4 regions of the Serratia sp. UGAL515B_01 genome follow, and region 2 is predicted to be linked to each of the others. Evidence: predicted binding sites of a transcription regulator. Region 2 holds the regulator's gene; each other region holds the start of a gene.
The links. Region 2 encodes Fur, which represses iron uptake genes when iron is present. Its sites were predicted from a motif close to ATAATAATGAGAACNACTATCAA; they were not measured.
Positions count from the first base shown of each region.

Region 1: fepD (Fe(3+)-siderophore ABC transporter permease) is a predicted target of Fur. The motif match lies at 2,033-2,055, and genes of this name have one in related genera.
Region 3: feoA (ferrous iron transporter A) is a predicted target of Fur. The motif match lies at 1,405-1,427, and genes of this name have one in related genera.
Region 4: fhuA (ferrichrome porin FhuA) is a predicted target of Fur. The motif match lies at 1,659-1,681, and genes of this name have one in related genera.

Region 1 covers NZ_CP109901.1:2,373,521-2,376,797, reverse strand. The annotation lists gene fepG (iron-enterobactin ABC transporter permease) at 1-937, opposite strand, end outside; gene fepD (Fe(3+)-siderophore ABC transporter permease) at 939-2,012, opposite strand; gene entS (enterobactin transporter EntS) at 2,303-3,277, shown strand, end outside.
Region 2 covers NZ_CP109901.1:2,793,406-2,796,682, forward strand. The annotation lists gene ybfE (LexA regulated protein) at 1-231, shown strand, start outside; gene fldA (flavodoxin FldA) at 535-1,074, shown strand; gene fur (ferric iron uptake transcriptional regulator) at 1,321-1,767, shown strand; gene OK023_RS12565 (family 20 glycosylhydrolase) at 1,964-3,277, opposite strand, start outside.
Region 3 covers NZ_CP109901.1:3,630,723-3,633,999, forward strand. The annotation lists gene OK023_RS16430 (Tex family protein) at 1-946, shown strand, start outside; gene feoA (ferrous iron transporter A) at 1,570-1,794, shown strand; gene feoB (Fe(2+) transporter permease subunit FeoB) at 1,878-3,277, shown strand, end outside.
Region 4 covers NZ_CP109901.1:876,264-879,540, reverse strand. The annotation lists gene fhuA (ferrichrome porin FhuA) at 1-1,621, opposite strand, end outside; gene mrcB (bifunctional glycosyl transferase/transpeptidase) at 1,877-3,277, opposite strand, start outside.

The DNA.
Region 1 (3,277 bases), 420 kb from region 2:
GGGAAAATATACGTTGTGCTGCGACATCCGCAGCCAGCAGTAATAAGGCACCGGTTAATCCAGTCAACAGAAGGACGTTTTTGTTTGCACATAAGCGGCGGGCAATCTGCGGAGCAACCAGGGCAATAAAGGAGATTGGGCCAGCTACGGCGGTGGCCGCAGCGGTGAGCACTACCCCGATCATTAACAGCAGCAGGCGCGAGCGTTCAACGTTAACACCCAGAGCGCGGGCAGTGTCATCGCCCATTTCCAGCATATGCATGCGGCGAGTCAGGGACAGCAACAGCAGTACTGCCAGCAATATCACCGCCAGTACTGGTAAGCTTTTGGCCCAGGTAGTACCGTTGAGGGAGCCTGCACTCCATAAACCAGCGGACATGGCAGACTCCAGCGAAGCTTTGACAATCATCCAGGTATTCACGGCTACCAGCAGGGCGCGCACTGCGATACCGACAATAATCAGCCGAAAGGTTTCTATGCCGTTGTTCCAGGCCAGTAAATAGACCAATCCGGCGGTCAGCATGCCACCAGCCAATGCGCCAGAAGTGATGCCGACAATGCTGCTATTGAAGAGCACGATAGCGGTCAGGACACCGCAATAGGCGCCGGTATTAAAACCGATAACGTCTGGGCTGCCGAGGGGGTTACGCAGCAGGGACTGAAAAATAGCACCACTGAGGCCTAATGCCGCTCCCAAAAGCATAGCCATGGTGACCCGTGGCAAACGCCACTGGGTAACAATCACCGACAGATTAGCCGGACCTTCACCGCGCACTGCATCGATAACTTGCGCAATGCTCAACTGCAATGTACCCGAGCCAAGGGCGTACACGGCTAATGCCAGGCAGGCGAGCAACAACATCAGTGCAGTAATCAATGGACGTGTCAGTCGAAAAGGTGCTTTGACTCGAGGCAGTCGGGAAACCAGTTGGCTCATTTCATCCCCTCCGCTGGAACATGCGGCGCTGACGTACCAGCATAATTAACATCGGTGCGCCAATGAGTGAAAGCACGATAGAAACCTGTAGTTCACCTGAAACCAGAAAACGGCCAATCAAATCGGCGCTTAACAGCAGGATCGGGGTTAAGACCAGGGTCCAGGGAAGTATCCATTTCAGTTCTGACCCCGCCAACCACCGAGCGATATGAGGCATCATCAACCCGACAAAAGCGATTGGCCCCACTGCGGCGGTGGCAGAACCACACAGTAAGGTGATCGCTAATAAACCCAGTAACTGGGTGCGAATAATCCCGGTTCCTAATGCTGCTGCTAGCTCATTCCCCATATTCAGGCTGTTGAGTGCTTTGCTAAGCCACAGGGTAATCAGCGTGCCTAACAGGATTGGCAGCGCCACGGTGCGCACGATAGCCATGTTTTGAATATCGAGCGAACCGGCTTGCCAGAAACGCAACTGATCGAATACCAACGGATTGAGCAAGGAAATGCCGGATGTCATTCCTTCCAGCACGGCGGCAAGCGCAACCCCTGCCAGTGTTAGACGGACGGGGCTGATGCGGCTACCTCCCAGAGCACCAACCAGTGCCACGACCAGTGAAGCAAACAGCGCACCGGTAAACGCGAACCACAAATAATGACTGATGTTGGTGGCACCAAAAAAAGTGATCCCCAATACCACGGCGAAGCTGGCACCGAAGTTAACCCCAAGAATACCGGGATCGGCCAACGGGTTACGTGTGAGAGTTTGCATCAGCGTGCCAGCCAGACCCAGTGCGATACCTGCCAGTATCCCGATCAGCGTTCGCGGTAATCGGGCATCGATAATGATGATGCAGTCTGCACTGGTACATTGGCCGCTCAGTGCTTCGACTATGTGAGCAAAAGGAATGGATTTGGCCCCGAGAGAAAGGCTAAGTATCACCACGAACAACAGCACGACAATAGCACACAGAAGAGCGAACAGACGCGACCAGAATGAGGGGGATAAACCCGATAACAATGAACCCTTTGTGGAGAGTAATGACGGCGAGCCATTACGTATAAGTCTGAACATGACAATCCGCTATTAAATGAATATAAATGATATTTATTATCATTATTGATTGTATTCGTCTATGGTAACATGGCAAAAACAGCAGCGCCAGCGCTGTTGTTGATGAGTTTAATTTGTTGTTTATTATAGTTATTCGATCGTTATCCTTCAGGTTGCATAGGTGCTTGCTGTATCCATGAAAGGGGGCGTTTAGGGGCTTTTCCCCCTAGGGGTTAGCACTAGTACTATTCGAAAGCTGTTATGCAACTCGAATTATTAGAGTCCAGGAGTTAAGTCGTGGTGGTAATAAGATGAATAAACCCTCTATTTTGCTCGATGTTGGTTTGCTGAAGACCAATCCCGCTTTTCGCGCCGTCTTTTGCGCGCGCTTTATCTCCATTATCGCATTAGGGCTGATGGCGATAGCCATTCCGATACAAATTCAGGCGCTAACCGGTTCAACCCTATTGATCGGTCTTGCGGTAACTTTGGCTGGTAGCGGTATGTTTGCCGGGTTGTTAATGGGCGGCGTGTTGGCAGATCGCTACGAGCGCCGTCGCCTGATTTTGTTTGCCCGTTCTACCTGCGGTCTCGGGTTTGTTGGCCTTTGCCTGAATGCTGTCTTGCCTGCACCGTCACTGACTGCCATTTACCTACTGGCAGTATGGGACGGTTTTTTTGGCGCAGTGGGGGTGACCGCATTACTGGCGGCGACACCGGCTATCGTTGGCCGCGAAAATGTCGTTCAGGCTGGGGCGATCAGTATGCTCACGGTGCGCTTTGGCTCGATCCTGTCGCCAGCGCTTGGCGGTGTGGTGATCGCTAGCGCCGGAGTGAGTTGGAACTACGGGTTGGCCGCTTTGGGGACGTTGTTAACATTGATCCCGCTATTACAGTTACCGCAGTTACCTCCACCGCCACAGCCTCGGGAGCACCCGTTACGTGCGTTGATTGGAGGTTTCACTTTTCTTTTTCAGAACAGAGTGATCGGCATGGTGGCGCTGATTGGTGCGCTGATGACGATGGCGAGTGCGGTGCGCGTGTTGTATCCGGCAATATCGAGCGTATGGCAGGTTAACACCAGTAGCTTGGGGATTATGTATGCGGCGGTGCCACTAGGCGCAGCGATAGGGGCATTCACCAGCGGACGGGTGGCACGGGTGGCGCGGCCGGGGTGGATCATGCTGTTGACGGCGATTGCAGCTTTCGTTGCCGTGGGGCTGTTTGGCCTGATGCCGTGGTACGGTATGGCGCTCTTGTGTCTGGTGGTGTTTGGTTATCTCAGT
Region 2 (3,277 bases):
CCGGGGCGCCCGAAGACCAACCCGCTCTCCCGTGATGAACAGCTCAGAATCAATAAGCGCAATCAACTGCGGCGTGACAAAGTACGTGGTTTAAGGCGTGTGGAGCTAAAAATTAACGCTGATGCGGTAGATGCCCTTAACCAACTGGCTGGTCAGCGCAATATCAGCCGCAGTGAGTTAATTGAACAGATGCTGTTAGCACAGTTGGCGGAAGAGTATCCTGAACAATGATCTTGTTAAAGGCATGGCGTTAAGGATGGTGCCATGCCTAATCAGCACGTATAGATAAGTCAAGGCATCGCATAAACATGATAAAACCTTGAGGCAAATTTCTGGCATGATACGCATTTACGGATGAGAAACCGTGCCTTATGTTTAAGATAATCCGGGTGTATAAAGGCGGCAAACGCTAGCCTTAAGATGCAATGTCGACAGGTAGTGCGCAGCCAACCCCAGATAATTTGAACGATGAAAGCACGTTCTCATACCGCGTTTACGCAATACAATCCATTGAATTAAAAGGTTATCTGTAATATGGCTCATGTAGGCATTTTCTTTGGCAGCGATACTGGCAATACCGAAAACATTGCCAAAATGATCCAAAAAACTCTTCGCCAGAAATACGGCAACGATGTCGCCGAAATTTACGACATTGCCAAGAGCAGCAAAGAAGATCTGGAAGCATTTGATATTTTACTGCTTGGTATCCCAACCTGGTACTACGGGGAAGCACAGTGTGATTGGGATGACTTCTTCCCAACGTTGGAAGATATCGATTTCAACGGTAAGCTGGTTGCCTTATTCGGCTGTGGCGATCAAGAAGACTATGCGGAATACTTCTGTGACGCCATGGGGACGATTCGGGACATCATTGAACCACACGGTGCTGCTATCGTGGGCCACTGGCCGACTAAAGGCTACCATTTCGAGGCCTCTAAAGGGCTGGCTGATGACCATCATTTCGTTGGTCTTGCCATTGACGAAGATCGCCAGCCTGAACTGACCAACGAACGTGTTGAAGCCTGGGTTAAACAGATCAGCGAAGAACTGAGCTTGGCTGATATCGTCGGATAAATACGCCATTTGGCCTGTACCGTACAGCCCCTTCCCCTTAATTGTACCGCTGTCGGTCAATTAAGGGGCGCAGCCAAACCCCACAAAGCAGCCTGCGACAGTGCAAAGATAGCTTTGTTAGTGGCTAAAGGTTACTATTTACAGTAACCGGTTCTATAATGAGACGCAGTTAACTCTTTGTGCCAACCGATTGCCACAGGCGATAACGCCTTAACTTGATTTGCATAGTAACAGGACTGAACCCGCATGACTGACAACAACAACGCATTGAAGAAGGCCGGCTTAAAAGTCACGCTTCCGCGACTCAAAATCCTGGAAGTATTGCAGGACCCGAAATGCCATCACGTCAGTGCGGAAGATCTGTACAAAAAACTGATAGACATGGGTGAAGAGATAGGTCTGGCAACCGTATACCGCGTGCTGAACCAATTCGATGACGCCGGCATTGTCACTCGTCACAACTTTGAAGGTGGCAAGTCTGTATTCGAACTGACACAGCAGGACCACCACGATCACCTCATTTGCCTTGATTGTGGCAAGGTGATCGAATTCAGCGATGAGCCTATCGAAGTACGCCAGCGTGATATCGCCAAACAACACGGTATTAAGTTGACCAACCACAGTCTGTATCTGTACGGCCACTGTGAAACAGGTGACTGCCGTGCAGATGAGTCACTACACGATAAAAAATAACTTCACGCCAAGCGTATTGAGAAAACCGCCTTCATTGCATGGCGGCTTTTTTGTTTTTACAAGTTACCAAAAATCCCCGGCCCCCCTTGGGATAGCGATGGTAAAAATCTGACAAAGTAACAGCGCGCTCATACAATACTTGTTACGACTACAACCTAACCCAACCGCCAGGGTGCAGATGGGTTAGGTTAGAGTATTACGCCTTAATTGGCTCTGCACGGCTGAAGCGTTTGCCATCCGGACTAACCGCACGGATGATCACCTTACCCACCACGGCAGGACGCGACTTGTCATCATAACGCTGCCACTGTTTTCCCCCATCAGTTGAGTATTCAATACCCAAGCCTGGCAGAGAAATATTTGCCTCCAGTGTACCACCGATGATACGTGCCCCTGGTACTGGCAAGCGATAGCCCACACCACTTTTATCCAGCTTGGCTAGTTCACGTTGCCCGATCAGGTTGGCAAAGCGCATCCAGTCTTTTTCCAGCGTTCGGATATCCACCAGATGGGTTTCTCCACCCTTATATTCACGGCCAGCTTTATATTCCTGTTCCCAATTTGCACGGTGCCAAGCTCTTTCAGCAACGGACAGAACGCGTGGGAAGATCATGTATTCCATTTCCTGATCGGTGCGTTGTGTTTCACTCCACATCTGGGCAGAAAGACCATAGGCGCCCGGCCATGGCTTGTCGCTCTTGGCAGCAAAATAATTACCGTCGCGGTCAACCGAGGTTTCAGCATTCTGCGGCAGGTTATTTGGCGCAAAGCTGAAGATTTTCTGTTCATCGCTGAAACGAGTTCCCCAGTAATAACCACGCTCGTTCGGGTTAACTTCGTACGGAAAGTCCAGATAGACGTAATCGGGGTTGGAGATAATCACGTCATAACCTTTGTTCGCCCAATCATTAGCCGAGTCGAAACCTCCCCAATACAGCGTATCCCAGAAGTTCACCGCAACATGCTTGGTGGCAAATGCCTGCGAATCTTTCGCATCCTTTAGCCCATCCTGCCACGCCTGCATTCTGTCGATGCCGTGTGATTTCACCAGTTGGCTGACCTCCAGCCCGAAGTAACTAGGCAAATGTTCCATGTCTTCCACTTTGCCGTTTTTGATCATCTGCTGGCACACCTGAGATTTAGCCCAAGGTTTATCTTGCTTGCTCAGATCCAAAATACCTTTGCCAGCCTCTGGGTTCTTAACATCGGTATAGCCAGCGCCCAAACGGATATTTTTTGCTTCATCACCGCCAAAGTGCCAGGTTTTTAGCGGTTGCCCAGCTTCCTTGTGCATCTGAGCGATTTCACCGATCACTTTGTCGACAAAGTTCTTCGATGAATCCAGACATGGGTTTAAGTAACTCTGACGGTTGAAGTACTGGACAGAGGTGGTATTGGAGGTGTCGGTCGGGTCAATCAGGCGAAACTCATTCGCCTCTTTCTCTTTACCCTCGGCATGCAGTTTCTTATAACGCGCTTCCATTGAGATTATCGCTGCACGAGCATGTGC
Region 3 (3,277 bases), 840 kb from region 2:
TGGCGTCGGTCAATACCAACACGATGTTAGTCAAAGCCAGTTAGCGAAGAAGCTGGACTCAGTGGTAGAGGATTGCGTGAATGCCGTTGGCGTTGACCTGAACACCGCTTCCGTTCCGCTGTTGACCCGTGTTGCGGGTCTCACAAAGATGATGGCACAGAATATTGTCAGTTGGCGCGACGATAATGGCCGCTTCAGCAACCGTGAGCAATTGCTGAAAGTCAGCCGCTTAGGGCCAAAGGCTTTTGAACAGTGCGCGGGCTTCTTGCGCATTAACCACGGCGACAACCCGCTGGATGCTTCTACGGTTCACCCTGAAACTTATCCGGTTGTAGAACGCATTCTGGCAGCCACCCATCTCGCCTTGCAAGATTTGATGGGTAATCCAAGTACAGTACGCAATCTCAAAGCCAGCGATTTTACCGATGAAAAATTCGGGGTACCGACGGTAACGGACATACTGAAAGAGCTGGAAAAACCGGGCCGTGACCCTCGTCCTGAATTCAAGACAGCCACATTTGCTGAGGGCGTGGAAACGCTGAACGACCTGCAAATAGGGATGATCCTTGAAGGTTCAGTGACCAATGTCACTAACTTCGGCGCATTCGTTGACATTGGTGTCCACCAGGACGGCCTGGTTCATATCTCTTCATTGGCAGATAAATTCGTTGAAGATCCGCACACCGTGGTAAAAGCCGGAGATATCGTCAAAGTGAAGGTGATGGAAGTCGATCTGCAGCGCAAGCGTATCGCACTCAGCATGCGTTTGGATGAACAGCCAGGAGAAGGTTCACCGCGGCGTGGGGGTAACAGTAACAACTCACCAGTGCGCGATAATACTTCACGCCAACCCGCTAAAACTAAGTCGCGTCATGCCCCCCCTACTGGTACTGGTAATAGTGCGATGGGTGATGCACTTGCTGCCGCTTTTGGCAAAAAACGCTAAACATATTCCGGGGCGGATGAAATACCGCCCTTTTTTTTGCTACTTTTTGATGTACGACAAGGAAATGATTTATTTTTAAGCTACCGAATCTTAACGTATTCCCACTCCGCAGTTCCTATTAGCACCTCACGCATGCTATCCGTTAACATTATTTTCAGCAGCACTCTTTCAGCTCGCCAATTTTATTATGAACACAAATAGTTACTCCTATCATTTGCCGATCAAGATGTTATTGAGTTCTTTTTATCGCTATTTCAGTCAGTAATAATGGGTCAAACCTACCGGTAAAATGCTTCATAAAATTTCAAATAAAACACAATGCGTTAACTTTATTAACTTATTATTCTCATTTGCACTGTTTTGGGCTTAATGCTAAAACTAGCCCCATCAAGTATGGTCGCCTCAAATGTGACTGTACTAACAATTCTTAACGAATATGTTTGTGCTTTTCATTGAACACGATAATCATTCTCATTATTATTGTGTTGCGTATTCATTGTGCAAACTTAGGGTTCGCGAGGGTCATGCAGGTTCTCCCCATTTATCTATTCAGATAATTTGGGCTGCAGAATATTATGAAAGTGACGCTCCAGCAGGAACGCACAAATCATTGAGAAGGTAATATGCATCTTCTTCCTAACAAGACTTATAAAATCACCGGTTTCTCCAGCGAAATCAGCCCCGCTTATCGCCAGAAGCTATTCTCGCTCGGCATGTTACCGGGTTCAATGTTCGACGTCGTACGTGTTGCCCCTCTTGGCGATCCGATAGAAATAAGAACTCGCCGCGTTAATCTGGTACTACGGAAAAAAGATTTGGACCTGATCCTGCTTGATAGCCATACCTAACTCGCTATCTCAACATCAGACCTTTCCGTACATATGTAATAAATGTACGGCCAGTATTTAATTTACTCATATCACGTTGGATTATGAAAAGAATTACTATCGGCTTAATAGGTAACCCGAATTCAGGGAAAACAACGCTGTTCAACCAGCTCACCGGAGCACGCCAGCGGGTCGGTAACTGGTCTGGCGTCACGGTCGAACGTAAGGAAGGCCAGTTTACTACACCACAATCACAAGCCACTCTGGTTGATTTACCTGGTACTTATTCGCTCACCACCATCTCTGAACAAACCTCCCTGGATGAGCAGATTGCCTGCCACTACATCCTAAGCAGTGAGGCCGATTTACTGATCAACGTCGTGGATGCCTCTAATCTAGAACGCAACCTGTACCTGACGCTGCAATTACTGGAACTCGGTATTCCTTGCATCGTGGCATTGAACATGCAGGATATCGCCAAGAGTCAGAACATAGAAATTGATATTGCGGCCCTTTCTGAGCGGCTCGGTTGTCCTGTAGTCCCATTAGTATCAACAAAAGCTGATGGTATTACCCTCCTTAAGCAAATGATCGATGACCATCAACTCAATGAATTGAAAGCGTTGGTGAACTACCCGCCACTGCTGCTGGAAGAAATGAGCAAACTCAGCGAGGCCATGCCGCAAAATTTACCCTCCGAGCAGCGCCGCTGGCTGGCTTTGCAAATGCTGGAAGGGGATATCTACAGCCACCAACTGGTTGGTAAAGCTGCCGAGTTACTGCCGCAAACCAGACAAGCCTTACAACATCAGCAGCAGGAAGATCCTGCACTGGTCATTGCTGACGCTCGCTACCAGTCGATCGCTACCATTTGCGATGCGGTCAGTAATTCGCAGCAAGCAAAGCCGAACCACCTGACGGAAGCACTGGATAAAATAATCCTTAACCGCTGGCTGGGGGTGCCCATCTTCCTGCTGGTGATGTACCTGATGTTTTTATTGGCGATCAACATCGGCGGTGCGCTGCAACCCATTTTCGAACTCGGTTCGGCCGCTATTTTTATCAATGGGATACAGTGGGTTGGTTATACCCTTCACTTCCCTGAATGGCTGACCATTTTTCTGGCACAAGGCGTAGGTGGGGGTATCAATACCGTCCTACCTCTGGTGCCCCAAATCGGCATGATGTACCTGTTCCTGTCATTCCTGGAAGATTCCGGCTATATGGCACGTGCTGCATTCGTTATGGATCGTCTGATGCAAATTCTCGGGCTGCCGGGTAAATCGTTCGTACCGCTGATTGTCGGCTTTGGTTGCAACGTGCCATCGATTATGGGCGCTCGGACCTTAGACGCTCAGCGCGAGCGCCTGATCACTATCATGATGGCACCGTTCATGTCCTGCGGCGCACGTCTGGCGATCTTTGCCGTCTTTGCCGCCGCTTTCTTTGGCCAAGACGGTGCTGGCGTGGTGTTTTCGCTCTACCTGCTGGGCATTGTCGTCGC
Region 4 (3,277 bases), 1.9 Mb from region 2:
CATACTTCACCCCGGTTTCATACTGCCTGCCAATAGACGGTTTAAAAGTACTACCACTGGCTGTTGTGCCAAGATTAGGCTCAAAGGATTCACTGTAGCTGAAATAAGGCGTTATGCCGTTATCAAACAGATAGTTCAAACCGCCACGCCAAGTGAATTGGCCGTCAGTCTGCTCATCGGTAGCATTCTTATTACGATTGTAGGCCGAGGTTTTAGCCCGGTCATAACGGCCTCCCAGGGTCAATAACCATTGATTCCATTGCCCTTGTTCCTGTGCATACAGTCCTGTCTGCTCCTGACGGTTAAGATAATCATAGGGAAAGGTAATGGTATAACTATCATTGCCATATTGCGGATTAGTGAGGCTGAGGCTGTCAGCAGAACCAAACCCAGCGTTGATGTCATTACGCATGCGCATGTAATCGACACCAAACAGCAGAGTATGGTCTATCGTACCCGTTTCCAGTTTGGCCTGTGCCTGAGTATCAACGGTGAAACTATTAAGATGTTCTTTTGACTGAACATAGGCCCGATTCAACGTCGTTGGCATTGCTGGTGAAACACCGTTACCGTAGATACTCTTAAAGTCGGTTTCCAACTGCATATAGCGCAGATTCTGTCGTACTGTCCAAGTATCATTAAAAGCGTGATCAAAACTGTAGCCAAGCATACGTTGCTTGCGTGCCATGTAATTACTGGCTTCACCGTCATTGAAACGGGTTGATAACTTGCTGCCATCGGGTAAAGGGATCAGTGTCCCCTGCTTCGGCAACCAGCCGTAGAATCCGGCATAAGGGTCGTTCTGGAAATTGGTCAGCAAAGTGAAATTGGTCTTGTCATCAGGATGCCAAGTGAAAGAAGGAGCTATGGCATAGCGTTTTTCTTTCACCATGTCCTGCTGAACGTTGCTATCTTTCGCTAGCCCAGTCAGACGATAGGAAAAAATACCGTTATCATCCAGTGCATTACTGAAATCAAAACCCGTCTGGAACAGGTTATCGGTTCCCATTTTAAACTGGATTTCTCTCAGGAGTTCCGTCGTTGGCCGTTTGCTCACCATGGTGATTACGCCGCCAGGATTACTTTTGCCATACAGAACGGAGGATGGTCCGCGCAATAACTCCACTCGTTCGAGGAAGTAAGGATCAATGGAGGCCTCAGAGTAATTGTCTCCCTGAAGCTTGAGGCCATCTAAGTACTGATTGGTATTCACCGTGGTAAAACCACGGATCGCAATCGCATCGTAAGTATTAGAGCTACCACGGCTGGCAAAAACACCAGGGGTATAACTCAAAATGTTTTTCACCGAAGTAGCATTACGCATCTCTATCTCTTCTTTGGTGATCACAGAAACAGACTGAGGGTTCTTTTGTATCGGCGTATCGGTTTTGGTTCCTGTCGCACTATGCTTCGCCACAATGGTACCCACAGGGCCCCAGGCATTTTCTTGCTGGGCGCCACTGGCCCCACCGACCACCGTAATAGTATCTGCATCAGTGGCTAACGAGGTTTGAGCCGCAACCGCTGGCAACGTTAGCGTAGCTGCAATTGTGGCGACTAATACGCTAACGGGGAAAAAGTCTGGTTTAGCCGGTGATGAGTAGTGACGCTTGGTCGACATATCTGATTTCTCTGGTGTAAGTTGATTACGAATGCAAATGATAATGGTTTTTATAAGCAGAGAATTTTATGCGTAAGCAAAGGAAAACTGCAAGAGGATTTCTGTTGTAAAATAACGATAAAAATAAGAGGGATAACGGCATTAACAGAAATGAAATAAAAAATCAGAATGACAAAAAAGCCTGCAACAGAAAGCCGCAGGCTAAATAACAGAGTAACGTTAATTGGCCATCATGCTTAACATGGCAACCGTTCTTTACTGACCAAACATATCCTTAATCCAGCCTGCAACACCATCGTCATCTTTCTGCTCACCTTGCGATTGCTGTTGGGTTTGTTGCAGCCCAGATGCCTGGCATAAACGCTGCGGGTTTTCGGTCCAAACCGGGATAGTACGCGCTCCGCTGCCGCTACAGATAAAGTTACCGTCGGTATCAATTGCCATCTGGCTGATCCCTTCTGGCTGTTGCAACGTCAAAATCAACGGCGTTTGGTTTTCCAGATAACGACGGTACAAGGTCAGTGCACCGCTGGCTCCTGTGAGTTTGGATGGGGCATTGTTGTCACGCCCTACCCAGGCGATCGCCACTTCCTTACCGTCGATACCGGCAAACCAGCTGTCGCGTAAGTCATTAGTGGTACCGGTTTTAGCTGCCAGATTGTAATTGGAGAACTTGGCCGTCAGTGATCGGGAAGTCCCGCGAGCCACGCCCTGCTGCATCGCATACATTGTCAGATAAGCCGCTTGTGCCGGTACCACTCGCTCCGCTTGTGGGAAGCTCTGATACAATACGGAACCATCTTCCGCAATCACCGAGCGCACGGCAGACAGCGGCGCACGGTTGCCTCCGCTGGCAATAGTTTGGTATTCCTGCGCGACTTCCATCGGTGTCAGACCGATCGCCCCTAATAGCATCGAAGGCAAAGGGGTGATCGCTGTTTTGGGAATGCCCAAAAGTTGCAATGTGGCACTGATATGATCCAGTCCCACAGACATACCCAAGTTTACCGTCGGCACGTTGAGCGAATTGGCCAAAGCATCAACCAGCATCACTCGGCCACGGAACTGACGATCATAGTTATTAGGCTGCCAAGAGCTACCATTGGGTAATTTGATCGACAAAGGCTGGTCGGACAACCAAGTATTGAGGCGATATTTATCCGGTTCAGACAATGCGGTTAAGTAAGTTGGCGGTTTAGCCAATGACCCCACCAAACGGCGCGCCTGCATTGCGCGGTTAAAACCAGCAAACTGCGAATTAGCTCCGCCAACCATAGCACGCACCTCACCGGTAAAACGATCGACAATCACCATCGCCGCTTCCAGATCGTTAAGATGGCGTGCCGCACGCAGTGCGGGAATACCCTCTTCTACCGCCTTCTCGGCTGCATCCTGTGAAACAGGATCAAAGGTTGTGAAGATTTTTACACCTGAAAGATCGTTAATTTTATCACCCAGTTTGTTCTGCAACTCCTGACGTACCAGTTGCATAAACGCTGGCTGCGGTGAAATCACACCACCTTTTGGCTGCACACCCAATGGACGCGCACTCAGCATGTTATAAAGCTCTGCATCGATCACCCCCTGGTTCTGCAATAGCTTGAGTACCAGGTTACGGCGTTCTAGCGTGAGTTTCGGATTACGCCAGGGGTTATA